DNA from 2 places in the Arthrobacter sp. StoSoilB20 genome. Region 2 is predicted to be linked to the other one. Evidence: riboswitches for the same ligand, from Rfam matches in the RefSeq annotation. Region 2 holds a riboswitch; the other holds the start of a gene.

Region 1 (6,491 bases), 1.2 Mb from region 2:
TCGGAACTACGCGGGCCCCTTCGAGTCCGGGATCCGGAAGCGTGCGTCCAAGGGAGCGTCACGTCCGCTCAGCGGGCGTTCCCGCGACCGAGCACGCGGAGGATGCCGGACCCGACGGGCTTTTGGGCGACCCGTCGGGTACGGCTCCGGCTTACTTTTGGCGTTTGTAGAACGGCAGTGCGACGACTTCGAACGGCTCGCTCTTTCCGCGGAGATCAACATCGAGTGAAGTTCCCGGCTCAGCGAAAGCGACGTCGACATACGCCAACGCTACCGGGTAGCCGAGCGTGGGGCTTGGCTGGCCGGACGTGACTTCGCCAATTACTGCGCCGTCCTTGAGGACCGGGTAGTGGCCTCGGCCGGCACGGCGGCCCAGGCCCTGGAGGCCAACAAGCTTGCGTCCGCTGGTGGAGCCTGCGCCATCTGCCTTGAGGGCAGCGAGTGCGTCCTTGCCGACGAAGTCGCCTTCCTTGGACAGAGCCACCACCGGTCCGAGTCCTGCTGCGAAGGGGTTGCCTTCGCGTGAGAGCTCGTTGCCGTAGAGCGGCATGCCGGCTTCCAGGCGCAGGGAGTCGCGGGAAGCCAGGCCCGCGGGAGTAAGTTCGCCGTCTTCAGCGGCGTCGGCGATGGCCTGCCACAGGGCTGCTGCGGATTCGTTGGCGACAAAGATCTCAAAGCCGTCTTCGCCGGTGTACCCGGTCCGGGCCAACAGCAGTTCCTGCGTGCCGCCGTCGAACGTGAACGGGACATCAACCGCGGCGTAGTACTTCAGGTCGGTGACCAGCGCGTGCTGTTCGGCGGGCACCAAGCGGAGCAGGATCGTTTCAGCCAGCGGCCCCTGAACGGCAATCAGCGAAGTGTCAGCGGAGGCGTCCTCAACGACGACGTCGAAACCGGCGGCGCGCTCCAGAAGGGCTGCGGCAACAACCGCAGCGTTTCCGGCGTTCGGTACCACGAGGAACTTCTCCTCACCGCGACGGTAGGCGATGAGGTCATCGATGATGCCGCCGTCTTCCTGGCAGATCAGCGAGTACTTGGCTTTGCCGATGGCCATGGCGGAGATTTTGCCCACCAGGGCGTAGTCCAGGAAGGCTGCTGCCTCGGGACCGGTGACCCAGACTTCGCCCATGTGGGAGAGGTCGAACAGGCCTGCGGACTTGCGGACAGCATGGTGCTCAGCCAACTCCGAGGAGTATTTGAGCGGCATCTGCCAGCCACCGAAGTCGGTGAAGGACGCGCCGAGTTTCTTGTGCTCTTCGTAAAGAGCTGTGTAGTTCTCTGTCATTTTCCGGAACCCCTTAGTTCTCGAAGTCTTCGATCGGCGGGCAGGAGCACACCAAGTTGCGGTCACCTGCAGCGCCGTCAATACGGCCGACCGGCGGGAAGTACTTGTCCTGCTTGAGGTGGTGGACGGGGAAGGCGGCCTGCTCGCGCGGGTACTCGCGGTCCCAATCGGAACTTACGACGGCGGCAGCCGTGTGGGGCGCGCGGCGAAGCGGGGAATCCTGCACGGAGAAATCGCCGTGAGCCACCTGGTCGATCTCGGCACGGATGGTGATCATGGCTTCGATGAAGCGGTCGATCTCGGCAAGGTCCTCGGACTCGGTGGGCTCCACCATCAGGGTTCCGGCAACCGGGAAGGCCAGGGTGGGGGCGTGGAAGCCGAAGTCGATCAGGCGCTTGGCAACGTCCTCAGCGGTGACGCCGGTCTTGGCCGTCAGTTCGCGGAGGTCCAGGATGCACTCGTGGGCCACCAGTCCGCCCTCGCCGGTGTAGAGGACAGGGAAGTGATCGTTCAGGCGGGATGCGATGTAGTTCGCAGCCAGCAGCGCCGACTTGGTTGCCTCGGTGAGGCCCTGGCCACCCATGAGCTTCACGTAGGCCCAGGAGATGGGCAGAACGCCGGCGGAACCGAAACGCGATGCCGAAATGGGCACGTCGTTGCCTTCGGTCCAGGAGGCTGCATCGCCTGGCATGAACGGTGCAAGGTGCGCCTTGGCTGCCACAGGACCAACACCCGGGCCGCCACCGCCGTGCGGGATGCAGAACGTCTTGTGCAGGTTCAGGTGGGACACGTCGCCGCCGAACTTGCCCGGCTGGGCGAGCCCAACCAGGGCGTTGAGGTTGGCGCCGTCAATGTAGACCTGGCCGCCGGCCTCGTGGATGGCGTCGCAGACTTCGCGGACGTCGGCATCGTACACACCGTGCGTGGACGGGTAGGTGATCATGATGGCCGACAACACCTCGCGGTTGGCCTCGATCTTGGCGGCAAGGTCCGCGTGGTCGATCGTGCCGTCAGCAGCCGTGGCCACCACAACAACCTTCATGCCGGCTAGCACTGCGGAGGCTGCGTTGGTGCCGTGGGCGGAAGCGGGAATGAGGCAGACGTTGCGCTGCTCGTCGCCACGGGACAGGTGGTAGCCACGGATGGCCAACAGACCCGCGAGCTCGCCCTGGGAACCGGCGTTCGGCTGGATGGACACTTGGTCGTAGCCGGTGATCTCGGTCAGCTGGGATTCGAGGTCCGTGATGAGTTCGCGCCAGCCCTCGGTCTGGGAATCCGGAGCGAACGGGTGGATGGAGGCGAATTCCGGCCAGGAAATGGCTTCCATCTCGGCGGTGGCGTTGAGCTTCATGGTGCAGGAACCCAGCGGGATCATGGTGCGGTCCAGCGCGAGGTCGCGGTCCGAGAGCTTGCGGATGTAGCGCAGGAGCTGGGTTTCGGAGCGGTGCGTGTTGAACACGGGGTGCTGCATGAAGTCGCTGGTGCGCTCCACGGAAGCTTCAAGCGCGAGACCTTCAGCGGTTTCGGCAACTGAAGCGCCGAAGACCCCCGCGACGTCAGCGACAACCTCGGAAGTGGTGGTCTCATCAACAGAGATACCAACGGTGTCAGCGTCAACGCCGCGCAGGTTGATGCCCTTGGCCTCGGCAGCAGCGACGATCTCTGCAGCTTTGCCCGGGACGCGGACCGTGATGGTATCGAAGAAGGAACCGTGAAGGACCTCGACGCCGGCAGCCTTCAGTGATGCTGCAAGGGTGCGGGCGTGGCTGTGGGCGGTCTCGGCAATAGCCTTCAAACCCTCCGGGCCGTGATAGACCGCGTACATCGAGGCCACGATGGCCAGCAACGCCTGCGCGGTACAGATGTTGGACGTCGCCTTTTCGCGGCGGATGTGCTGCTCGCGGGTCTGCAGCGCCAAGCGGTAGGCGGGGACACCGGCGTCGTCCTTGGAAACGCCTACCAGGCGGCCGGGCATGGAACGCTCCAGGCCTTTCTGGACGGCCATGTAGGCCGCGTGCGGGCCGCCGAAGAACAGCGGAACACCCAGGCGCTGCGCGGAACCAACAGCAATATCGGCGCCCTGCTCACCGGGAGGGGTGATGAGCGTCAGGGAGAGGAGGTCGGCTGCGACCGTGACCAGCGCGCCGCGTTCCTTGGCTTCAGCAATGACAGCAGAGTGGTCGAACACGCGGCCGGAAACGCCGGGCTGCTGCAGGACAACGCCGTTGATGGCGCCTTCCGGGAGGCCCAGGGAGAGATCGGCGACCTCAACCTCGAAGCCGAGTGCTTCGGCGCGGCCCTTGACGATGGCGATGGTCTGCGGGAGGCAGTCGGCGTCGAGGACGGTCTTGCCATCCTGGACAGCCTTGTTCTTGTTGGCACGGCGCATCATGAGGACGGCTTCGGCAACGGCCGTTGCTTCGTCAAGCAGGGAGGCGTTGGCGATGGGCAGGCCAACCAGGTCCTGGACCATGGTCTGGAAGTTCAGCAGCGCTTCAAGGCGGCCCTGGGAGATTTCCGGCTGGTACGGGGTGTAGGCGGTGTACCAGGCCGGGGACTCGAGGATGTTGCGGCGGATCACCGGCGGCGTCACGGTGTCGTAGTAGCCCTGGCCGATCATCTGGACGGCAGTCTTGTTCTTGGATGCGAGCTTGCGCAGCTCGGCAAGAACCTCGACTTCGCTCAGCGCGTTTTCCAGGGTGAGGGCAACATCCTGGCGGATATCGTTCGGAACGGCGGTGTCGACCAGCGAATCGACGGTGTCGTAGCCGACGGACTTGAGCATGGTCTCAATCTCGGATTGGCGGCGGGCGCCGATATGCCGATCGACGAAGGTGGTGGAGGCAGAACTAACCGTCACGAAGGAACTCCATTACTTGGGCGGCGTTTGGGTACGCCACAGCGGCTGGGTTCCTCCCCGCTCTGTATTGGACCTGAGAGTTTCCGCGGGTTGCGTGAACAACCATCGCTTGCACCGTCGGTGAGCACAGCGCCCATCCACCCTGAGGTGTGCTGAGTGCCTGCTGCTTTCCAGAGTTGCCTTGCCGCGGCGGTGCGTGGGCCTGAGAGATTCCTGGGGAGGGTTTGCTCCTACGGCGCCTGCATCACTTGCTTGCAGGACTCTCCCGCCGCAGATCAAAGGCATGTTCAGTTGTAGGTGGGCACCTTGTTGGGCACGCCACAAGAGTTAATTGTCCTACGCGCCGGGCTCTGCAGCAAATGGATGAATCACTACTTCCGCAGCCGCTCCAGGACTCCGAGCAGGATTTCGACGTCGGCCTCCCGCCCGGCGTTGCCGCCTTCCTGGCCGCCTTCAAAGATGGCATTGAAATAGAGGCCGTCGCCCATGTAGCTGACGGCTTTGGCAACCTCCGGTCCGACGTCTTCGGCCAGCACGTCCAGCCAGCGCTGCTGGATGGCGGCGAACCGGCGGCGGGTTTCCTCGTGGGCCACTTCAGCCAGGCGGGTGGCAGCGACGAAGGCCCTGTCCATGGGGGTATCTGCCCACAGCGATGACCGGATGAAGTAGGCGGCCGAACCATCGGGCGCTGCCTTCATCAGTTCAGTGTCTTCATCGGCGAGCAGGTCAAGGCGTTCCAAGAGTGCCGTGATCAGCGCTTCCTTGTTCGGGAAGTGGTAGAGCAGCCCACCTTTGGATACCCCGGCACGTTTGGCAACGGCATCGAGGGTGGCAGCCCTCTCCCCTACCTCTATAAGGAGGGCTTCAAAGGCATCCAGGACCGCGTCCCGGGCAACTGGTTTTCGTGGCATGTGTCCATCATTCCCTAAAGGCTCATGGGGCTGGTCAGTTGAAACTGTACCGTCTGGACGGTACAGTAGTGGAATGTTCTCGCCGTCCCCAACCCAAGCACTCCGTTCCGCTGATCCCGTTAAGGGCCAGGCAGCACCGTGGCGCGACTGGACGGCTCTGGCACTCCTGATGTTTCCGGTGCTGCTGGTGGCCGTCGACAACACCGCGCTCACCTTTGCCCTGCCCGAAATTGCCCGCTCCCTGGACGTCGGCGGCGTCCAATTGCTCTGGATCGTTGACGCCTACCCGCTGGTTCTTGCCGCGTTGCTGGTATCCATGGGCAACCTCGGCGACAGGATCGGACGACGGCGGCTGCTGCTGATCGGCAGCACGGGCTTCGCGGCGGTTTCGGCTGCTACAGCTTTCGCGCCTTCGGCTGAGTGGCTCATTGCAGGACGCGCCGGCCTTGGCGTCTTCGGCGCCATGCTGATGCCCTCAACGCTGTCCTTGATCCGGAACATCTTCGCCGATCCCAACCGGCGCCGGCTTGCCATCGCTGTCTGGGCTGCCGGGTTCTCGGGTGGTGCCGCCCTTGGGCCCATCTTCGGCGGTTGGTTGGTAGAGCACTTCTGGTGGGGTGCGGTGTTCCTCGTGGCCGCTTTCCTGCTTTTGCCCCTGCTTGCTTTCGGCCGGGCACTCATTCCGGAATCCAAGGACGCCAATCCCGGCCGCGTGGACGTGGCCAGCATTGTCCTTTCCGTGGTCACCATGGCTCCGTTCGTCTACGGCATCAAGGAATTCGCAGTCCACGGCTTCGGGGCGTCCGCGGCCGCATTCATGGGCTTCGGCCTGGTGATGGGCATTCTGTTTGTGCGTCGCCAGCAGCGGATCGAGAACCCCATGCTGGACGTTGCCCTGTTCAATAACAAGGTCTTCAGCACTGCAATCGTGGCGAACGTCCTGTCGCTCTTCTCCATGACAGGCTTCATCTACTTCTTCGCCCAGCACCTGCAGCTTGTTGAGGGTCAGTCACCCATGGAAGCCGGAATCGCCATGATTCCCGCCCTCCTGGCAACAGTCATCGCCGGCCTGCTGGTGGTGCCGCTGGTCCGGCGTGTCCGCCCCGGATACGTGGTGGCCGCCGGCCTGACACTCAGCGCCGCGGGCTACTTGATTGTGATGGTGGGCGACCACGGCAGCGGCCCCGTCTTCCTGCTGTCCGCCCTGACGGTCCTCGCAATCGGCGTGGGCGCAGCGGAAACCATTTCCAATGACCTCATCCTGGCTTCCGTTCCGGCCGACAAGTCCGGCGCCGCCTCCGCAATCTCCGAGACCGGCTACGAACTGGGCTCGCTCCTGGGAACGGCTGTTCTCGGCTCGATCCTCACCGCTTCCTATCAGCACAACCTCGTGATTCCAGACGGCGTTTCCCCGCAGGCAGCCGGGAAGTCCAGC
Region 2 (6,491 bases):
TCCCCACGGGCCCGTCACCATCAACGGCAACCCACTCGTGCTCAGCCGAGTATTTCAATCCAGCAACTACTTTGCTCATTCCAATTCCTTACTTCTCGTATACCTAAAAATGTTGTGTTCCGCGGTCCCTGGCTGGGTGGCGGAGACCCGAACTCCTCCGCGTGCTCGGTCGCGAAGACGCCCGCTGAGCGGACGTGCCGCTTCCTTGGGCGCACGCTTCCGGAGTTCGTTACTCAGCTTCTGTCAGTCACAGGGCTCCGCTCCCGCGAACGGTGACTTGGAACCCGCCTTTCAGCAGGTTGCCTCGGTATCCTGGTCCGTGCGCAGCGTGAGCCGCGCAGCCCCAGCGGGAGTGACGTCCGGAAGCGGGCGTCCAAGGGAGCATCGCGCCCGCCCAGCGGGCGCTCCTGCGACCGAGCTCGCGGAGGATGACACTCCCGTCGGGCGTGAGCCGCGCAGCCCCTGCGGGAGTGACGTCCGGAAGCGGGCGTCCAAGGGAGCATCGCGCCCGCCCAGCGGGCGCTTCTGCGACCGAGCCCGCGGAGGACGCCACACCCGTCGGGCGTGACGCACCAAGCCACGCCCAGCGGGCGCTTCTGCGACCGAGCCCGCGGAGGACGCCACTCCCGCCGGGCGTGAGGCACCCAGCCACACCCGCCGGGACTTACTTGACCCGCTTGTAGAACGGCAGCGCCACGACTTCGAACGGCTCGGCTTTACCGCGCAGGTCAACCTCGACGATCGTGCCCGGCTCTGAATGCTCGACGTCGACATAGGCCATCGCTACCGGGTAGCCGAGCGTGGGGCTCGGCTGGCCGGAGGTGACTTCGCCAATGAGCGAACCGTCCTTGAGGACCGAGTAGTGTCCGCGTGCGGCGCGGCGTCCGGTGCCTTTGAGGCCCACCAGCTTCTGGCCCAGTGTGGATCCGACGCCGGCAGCTTTGATGGCTGTGAGTGCTTCCCGGCCAATGAAGTCGCTTTCCTTGGCCAGGGAAACAACGGGGCCAAGTCCGGCGGCGTAGGCGTTGGCGTGGATGGAGAGCTCGTTGCCGTAGAGCGGCATCCCGGCTTCCAGGCGCAACGAGTCGCGGGCGGCGAGGCCTGCCGGGATCAGTCCGTGGCCTTCGCCGGCTTCGAGCAAGGCTTCCCAGAGGCCTGAGGCATCGAGGTTGGGGACGTAGATCTCGAACCCGTCTTCGCCGGTGTAGCCGGTGCGAGCCAGCAGCAGCTGCTGCGTGCCGCCGTCGAACGTTACCGGCACCTCAACCGCCGCGTAGTACTTCAGTTCCGTGACCAACGCGTGCTGATCGGCCGGCACCAGGGCCAGGAGGATCTCTTCGGCGTTCGGGCCCTGCACGGCGACGAGGGACGTCTCGGCGGAAGCGTCTTCCACTGCAACGTTAAAACCGGCCGCGCGCTTCAGAAGTGCGGCAGCAACCACCTTCGCGTTGCCCGCGTTGGGGACTACCAGGTACTTGTCCACACCGTCTTCGGGTGAGGGCCGACGGTAGGTGATGAGGTCGTCGATGATGCCGCCATCGGCGTTGCAGATCAGTGAGTACTTGGCTTTGCCTACCGCGACGGCGGACAACTTGCCCACCAGCGCATAGTCCAGGAAGGCAGCCGCGTCGGGACCGGTGACCCAGACTTCGCCCATGTGGGAGAGGTCGAAAAGGCCTGCGGACTTGCGGACGGCGTGGTGCTCAGCCAACTCCGAGGAGTATTTGAGCGGCATCTGCCAGCCACCAAAGTCCGTGAAGGAGGCGCCGGCCTTTTTGTGCTGCTCATAGAGAGCGGTGTAATTCTCAGACATGTGGGGAGTCCTTAGTTTTCAAAGTCCGCTGTGTTGTCCTCGAAAGCTTCGAGGGGAGGGCAGGAGCACACCAGGTTCCGGTCGCCTGCGGCGCCGTCGATACGGCCGACGGGCGGGAAGTACTTGTCCTGCTTGAGGTGGTGGACCGGGAAGGCGGCCTGCTCGCGCGGGTATTCGCGGTCCCAGGCGGAACTCACGACGGCGGCAGCCGTGTGCGGCGCGTTGCGCAGCGGCGACTTCTCAACAGTGAAATCACCGCCGGCTACCTGGTCGATCTCGGCACGGATGGTGATCATGGCTTCGATGAAGCGGTCGATCTCGGCAAGGTCCTCGGACTCCGTTGGCTCCACCATCAAGGTGCCCGCAACGGGGAACGCCAGAGTGGGGGCGTGGAAGCCGAAGTCGATCAGGCGCTTGGCAACATCTTCGGCCGTGACACCCGTGCGGGCTGTCAGTTCACGGAGGTCCAGGATGCACTCATGGGCCACGAGCCCGCCCTCGCCGGTGTACAGAACAGGGAAGTGCTCATCCAGGCAGGAAGCAACATAGTTCGCGGCCAGCAGCGCCGACTTGGTAGCTTCCGTCAAACCCTGCCCGCCCATGAGCTTCACGTACGCCCACGAAATCGGCAGCACACCGGCGGAGCCATAACGGGAAGCGGAGATGGCAACGCCGTGACCGGGTTCGTGCGCTGCTTTGTTCGCGTCGCCCGGCATGAACGGAGCCAGGTGTGCCTTCGCAGCAACCGGCCCGACGCCCGGGCCGCCGCCGCCGTGGGGGATGCAGAAGGTCTTGTGCAGGTTCAGGTGGGACACGTCGCCGCCGAACTTGCCCGGCTGGGCAAGGCCAACCAGTGCATTCAGGTTGGCGCCGTCAACATACACCTGGCCGCCGGCTGCGTGGATGGCATCGCAAACTTCGCGGACGTCGGCATCGTACACACCGTGCGTGGACGGGTAGGTGATCATGATGCAGGACAGGACGTCCTTATTGGCCTCGATTTTCGCGGCAAGGTCCGCGTGATCGATCGTGCCGTCAGCAGCCGTGGCCACCACAACAACCTTCATCCCGGCCAGCACTGCCGAGGCTGCGTTGGTGCCGTGGGCCGAGGCAGGAATGAGGCAGACGTTGCGCTGCTCGTCGCCACGGGACAGGTGGTAGCCGCGGATCGCCAGGAGTCCCGCGAGCTCGCCCTGGGAACCGGCGTTCGGCTGGATGGAAACTTGGTCGTAGCCGGTGATCTCGGTCAGGTCCGCTTCGAGGTCTGAGATCAGCTCGCGCCAGCCCGCTGTCTGGTGGTCCGGAGCGAACGGGTGGATTGAGGCGAACTCGGGCCAGGAAATGGCTTCCATCTCAGCGGTGGCGTTCAGCTTCATGGTGCACGAGCCCAGCGGGATCATGGTGCGGTCCAGCGCGAGGTCCCGGTCTGACAGCTTGCGGATATAGCGCAACAGCTGCGTCTCGGAACGGTGCGTGTTGAACACCGGGTGCTGGAGGAAATCGGAGGTGCGGACTACCTCAGCGGACAATTCGAATCCGGTGGCGTCCCCTACCGGGCCGGCACCAAAGGCGACGGCCACAGCGGAGAGGACCTCCGGCGTCGTGGTTTCATCAACGGAAACGCCAACAGTGTCCGCGTCGATGAGGCGCAGGTTGATACCGCGGGCTTCGGCGGCGGCGATGACCTTGTCTGCCTTGCCCGGCACGCGGACCGTGAGGGTGTCGAAGAAGGATTCGGAGACGAGTTCGCGGCCGGCTTTCTGCAGGGTCGCGGCCAAAACGCGGGCGTGGCCGTGGACGGTCTCGGCGATCGACTTCAAGCCTTCGGGACCGTGGTACACGGCGTACATGGAGGCAACAATCGCAAGCAGGGCCTGTGCGGTGCAGATGTTGGACGTCGCCTTTTCGCGGCGGATGTGCTGCTCGCGGGTCTGCAGGGCCAGGCGGTAAGCGGGGACGCCGGCGTTGTCCTTGGACACACCCACGATCCTGCCCGGGAGGGTGCGTTCCATGCCTTCGCGGACGGCCATGTACGCGGCGTGCGGGCCGCCGAAGAACAGCGGGACACCAAAGCGCTGCGCAGTTCCGACGGCGATGTCCGCACCTTGTTCGCCCGGGGGCGTGATGAGGGTGAGCGCCAGCAAATCGGCGGCAACGGTGACCAGTGCGCCGCGTTCCTTCGCGGAAGCGATCACAGCGGAGTGATCGAACACGCGGCCCGAAACACCGGGCTGCTGAAGGACGATGCCGTTGATGTCGCCATCGGGAAGGCCTGCCGAAAGGTCAGTGATGACAACCTCGAAGCCCAACGCCTCGGCGCGGCCCTTCACAATGGCGATGGTCTGCGGAAGGAGGTCGGCGTCCAGGACCGTCTTGCCGTCCTTGGCCGTCTTGGACTTGTTGGCCCGGCGCATCAACAGCACAGCCTCGGCCACGGCAGTGGCTTCATCCAGCAACGACGCGTTGGCAACCGGCAGCCCCGTGAGGTCCTGCACCATGGTCTGGAAGTTCAGCAGCGCTTCGAGGCGGCCCTGGGAAATCTCCGGCTGGTAGGGCGTGTACGCCGTGTACCATGCGGGTGCTTCGAGGATGTTGCGGCGGATGACCGGGGGCGTGACGGTGTCGTAGTAGCCCTGGCCGATCATTTGAACGGCGGTCTTGTTCTTGGACGCGAGCTTGCGGAGCTCGGCGAGGACCTGCACCTCGGTAAGGGCGTCCTGCAACTTCAGGGCCGTGTCCTGGCGGATGGAATCGGGGACGGCGACGTCCACGAGTCCGTCGACAGAGTCGTAGCCGATGGCCTTGAGCATGGTGTCAACATCGGCTTGGCGGCGGGCGCCGATGTGCCGGTCCGCGAAGGCGGTGGGGGTTGATTGAACAGTCAAGAGGAACTCCATGATTCAGGCGCCCAGTGAGCGCCACGATGATGTGGGGTTCCTCCCCGCTCTGTATTGGACCTGAGAGATTCCGCAGACTGTGTTTCCACATGCCGTCTGCTTGCACCGTCGGTGAGCCCGGTTACCCGGACTGCTTTCCAGAGTTGCCTACCCGCGGCGGTACATGGGCCTGAGAGATTCCTGGGGAGGATTTGCTCCTACGGCGCCTGACTGGATGTACCGGCAGGACTCTCCCGCCGCAGATCAAAAGCGTTGCATCACCATGAGTGACACGCTTCACACCATAGCCGCTTCCCGCGAAAAAGCGCAAGCAAGGTGTGGCTACTGATGCATCGCCTCGTGGATCTGCAGGGCGAACCAGAGCTGGGCAACTGTGGACGTTTCACCCATGTCCAGCCCCGTCAGTTCGCCGATTTTCCGCATCCGGTAAATGATGGTTTGCCGGTGGGCGAAGAGCGCAGCCGCGGTCTTTTGCCAGGAACGCTGCGAGTCCAGATACGTCCTCAACGTCAGGATGAGGTCGCCTTCCTGGCTCTGTTCGTAGTCGAAAATCGGCCCGAGCAAACGTCTCACCAGCGCCGTTCCTTCCTCGAATCCGGTAAGCCCAAGCCACGACGGCCCTTCGGCATAGCGGGCCAGCCCCAGCTTGTTGGCCCGGGCGGAACCAAGTGCCCAGAGGGACTCCTGCAATGCGCGTTGGATAGTGGACACTGCTGCCGGTGCGCTGATTCCGATCGAGGTTTCCAGGCCGGCGCAATGGATCAGGACGTCGTCCGGCACGCCTGCCGGGACCACCACGTGGAGCCTGTTGTTCCGCTTCAGCGACGCCGATGCAACCCCGTGCCGCCACAGTTCGATGTGGACGTTGGCCAGCTTGTCGCCGTCGTCCGCAGTTTTTTGGTCGGTCGCTTTTGGTTCGGCGGCCGCCGTCAGGGAGGCGAGCAGGAATTCCTCGGGCGGAACGTCGAATGCAGCCAGCCGGCTCTCCATCTCCGCGGCCCCGAGGCGCCCGTCCATGGCCTGCAGCAGGAACTCGCCGGCAAGGCGGTGGCGGCCTTCCAGGGACAAGACAATGCGCGACAACTGCAGTCCCAGCACCGTTGCGGCATGGAGAAGTACGACGGCGTCCGGGTGCGGTTCGTTGTTGGGCAGCACCACCAGGAGCGCGTTGGCATGGGTGGGAATGTCCATGGTGAGCACGTGCCGGCCGCGGATGCGGTGCCATTGGAAGTTCTTCCCCGCGAGGGATACCTGCCCGGACAAGGGAGCCCACTCTTCGGCCAGGAACACCGGGAGGGACTGCCCGTCGGGATGCCAGGGGTGGAGGCAACGTCGGTCCACCACGAACAGGTCCGCGTCGAGTTCGGTGGCCAGCCGCTGGACCAGGCTTTGCCAGTGGTCCTCGGAGGCTCCGGCGGTGCGGAGGAGATCGTAGACGCGGGCCGTTTGCCGCAGCCGGCGCGACTCTTCGAGCAGGGAGGACTCGGCTACCGACCGGGCTATCGCGATGAATGGCAGCGGGTACGGGATGTTGATCAGGGGCAAGGGGAGCTGCTCGCAGGCGGCCAGGAATTCCCGGGTGAGGGGCGGTGCGTGCATTTTCTCGCCAATGGCCAGCGCACTGGCACCGCTGTCCATGAGGGCCTCGGCGAGCGCCACTTGGCCTGCTGCGTCGGCGGGTATGGAGAGGCCGTTGGTCATCATGAGTTCTCCGCCGGTGACCCATTCCCAGAGCTTGGGCAGGTCTGAGGTGTGGGCCCAGGTGATGCGGTTGTCCAGGC

Evidence for each region. Region 2 has a riboswitch for glycine ahead of gcvP (aminomethyl-transferring glycine dehydrogenase). Riboswitches for the same ligand answer to the same signal wherever they lie in the genome.
Region 1: another riboswitch for glycine. It lies ahead of gcvP (aminomethyl-transferring glycine dehydrogenase); the one in region 2 lies ahead of gcvP (aminomethyl-transferring glycine dehydrogenase).

What each region holds. Positions count from the first base shown of each region.
Region 1 is NZ_AP024651.1:1,064,426-1,070,916, reverse strand. It holds gene gcvT (glycine cleavage system aminomethyltransferase GcvT) at 152-1,285, opposite strand; gene gcvP (aminomethyl-transferring glycine dehydrogenase) at 1,299-4,145, opposite strand; glycine riboswitch at 4,326-4,423, opposite strand; gene LDN85_RS04990 (TetR/AcrR family transcriptional regulator) at 4,517-5,056, opposite strand; gene LDN85_RS04985 (MFS transporter) at 5,130-6,491, shown strand, end outside.
Region 2 is NZ_AP024651.1:4,603,177-4,609,667, forward strand. It holds gene gcvH (glycine cleavage system protein GcvH) at 1-79, opposite strand, end outside; gene gcvT (glycine cleavage system aminomethyltransferase GcvT) at 665-1,813, opposite strand; gene gcvP (aminomethyl-transferring glycine dehydrogenase) at 1,825-4,698, opposite strand; glycine riboswitch at 4,858-4,956, opposite strand; gene LDN85_RS21030 (PucR family transcriptional regulator) at 5,032-6,491, opposite strand, start outside.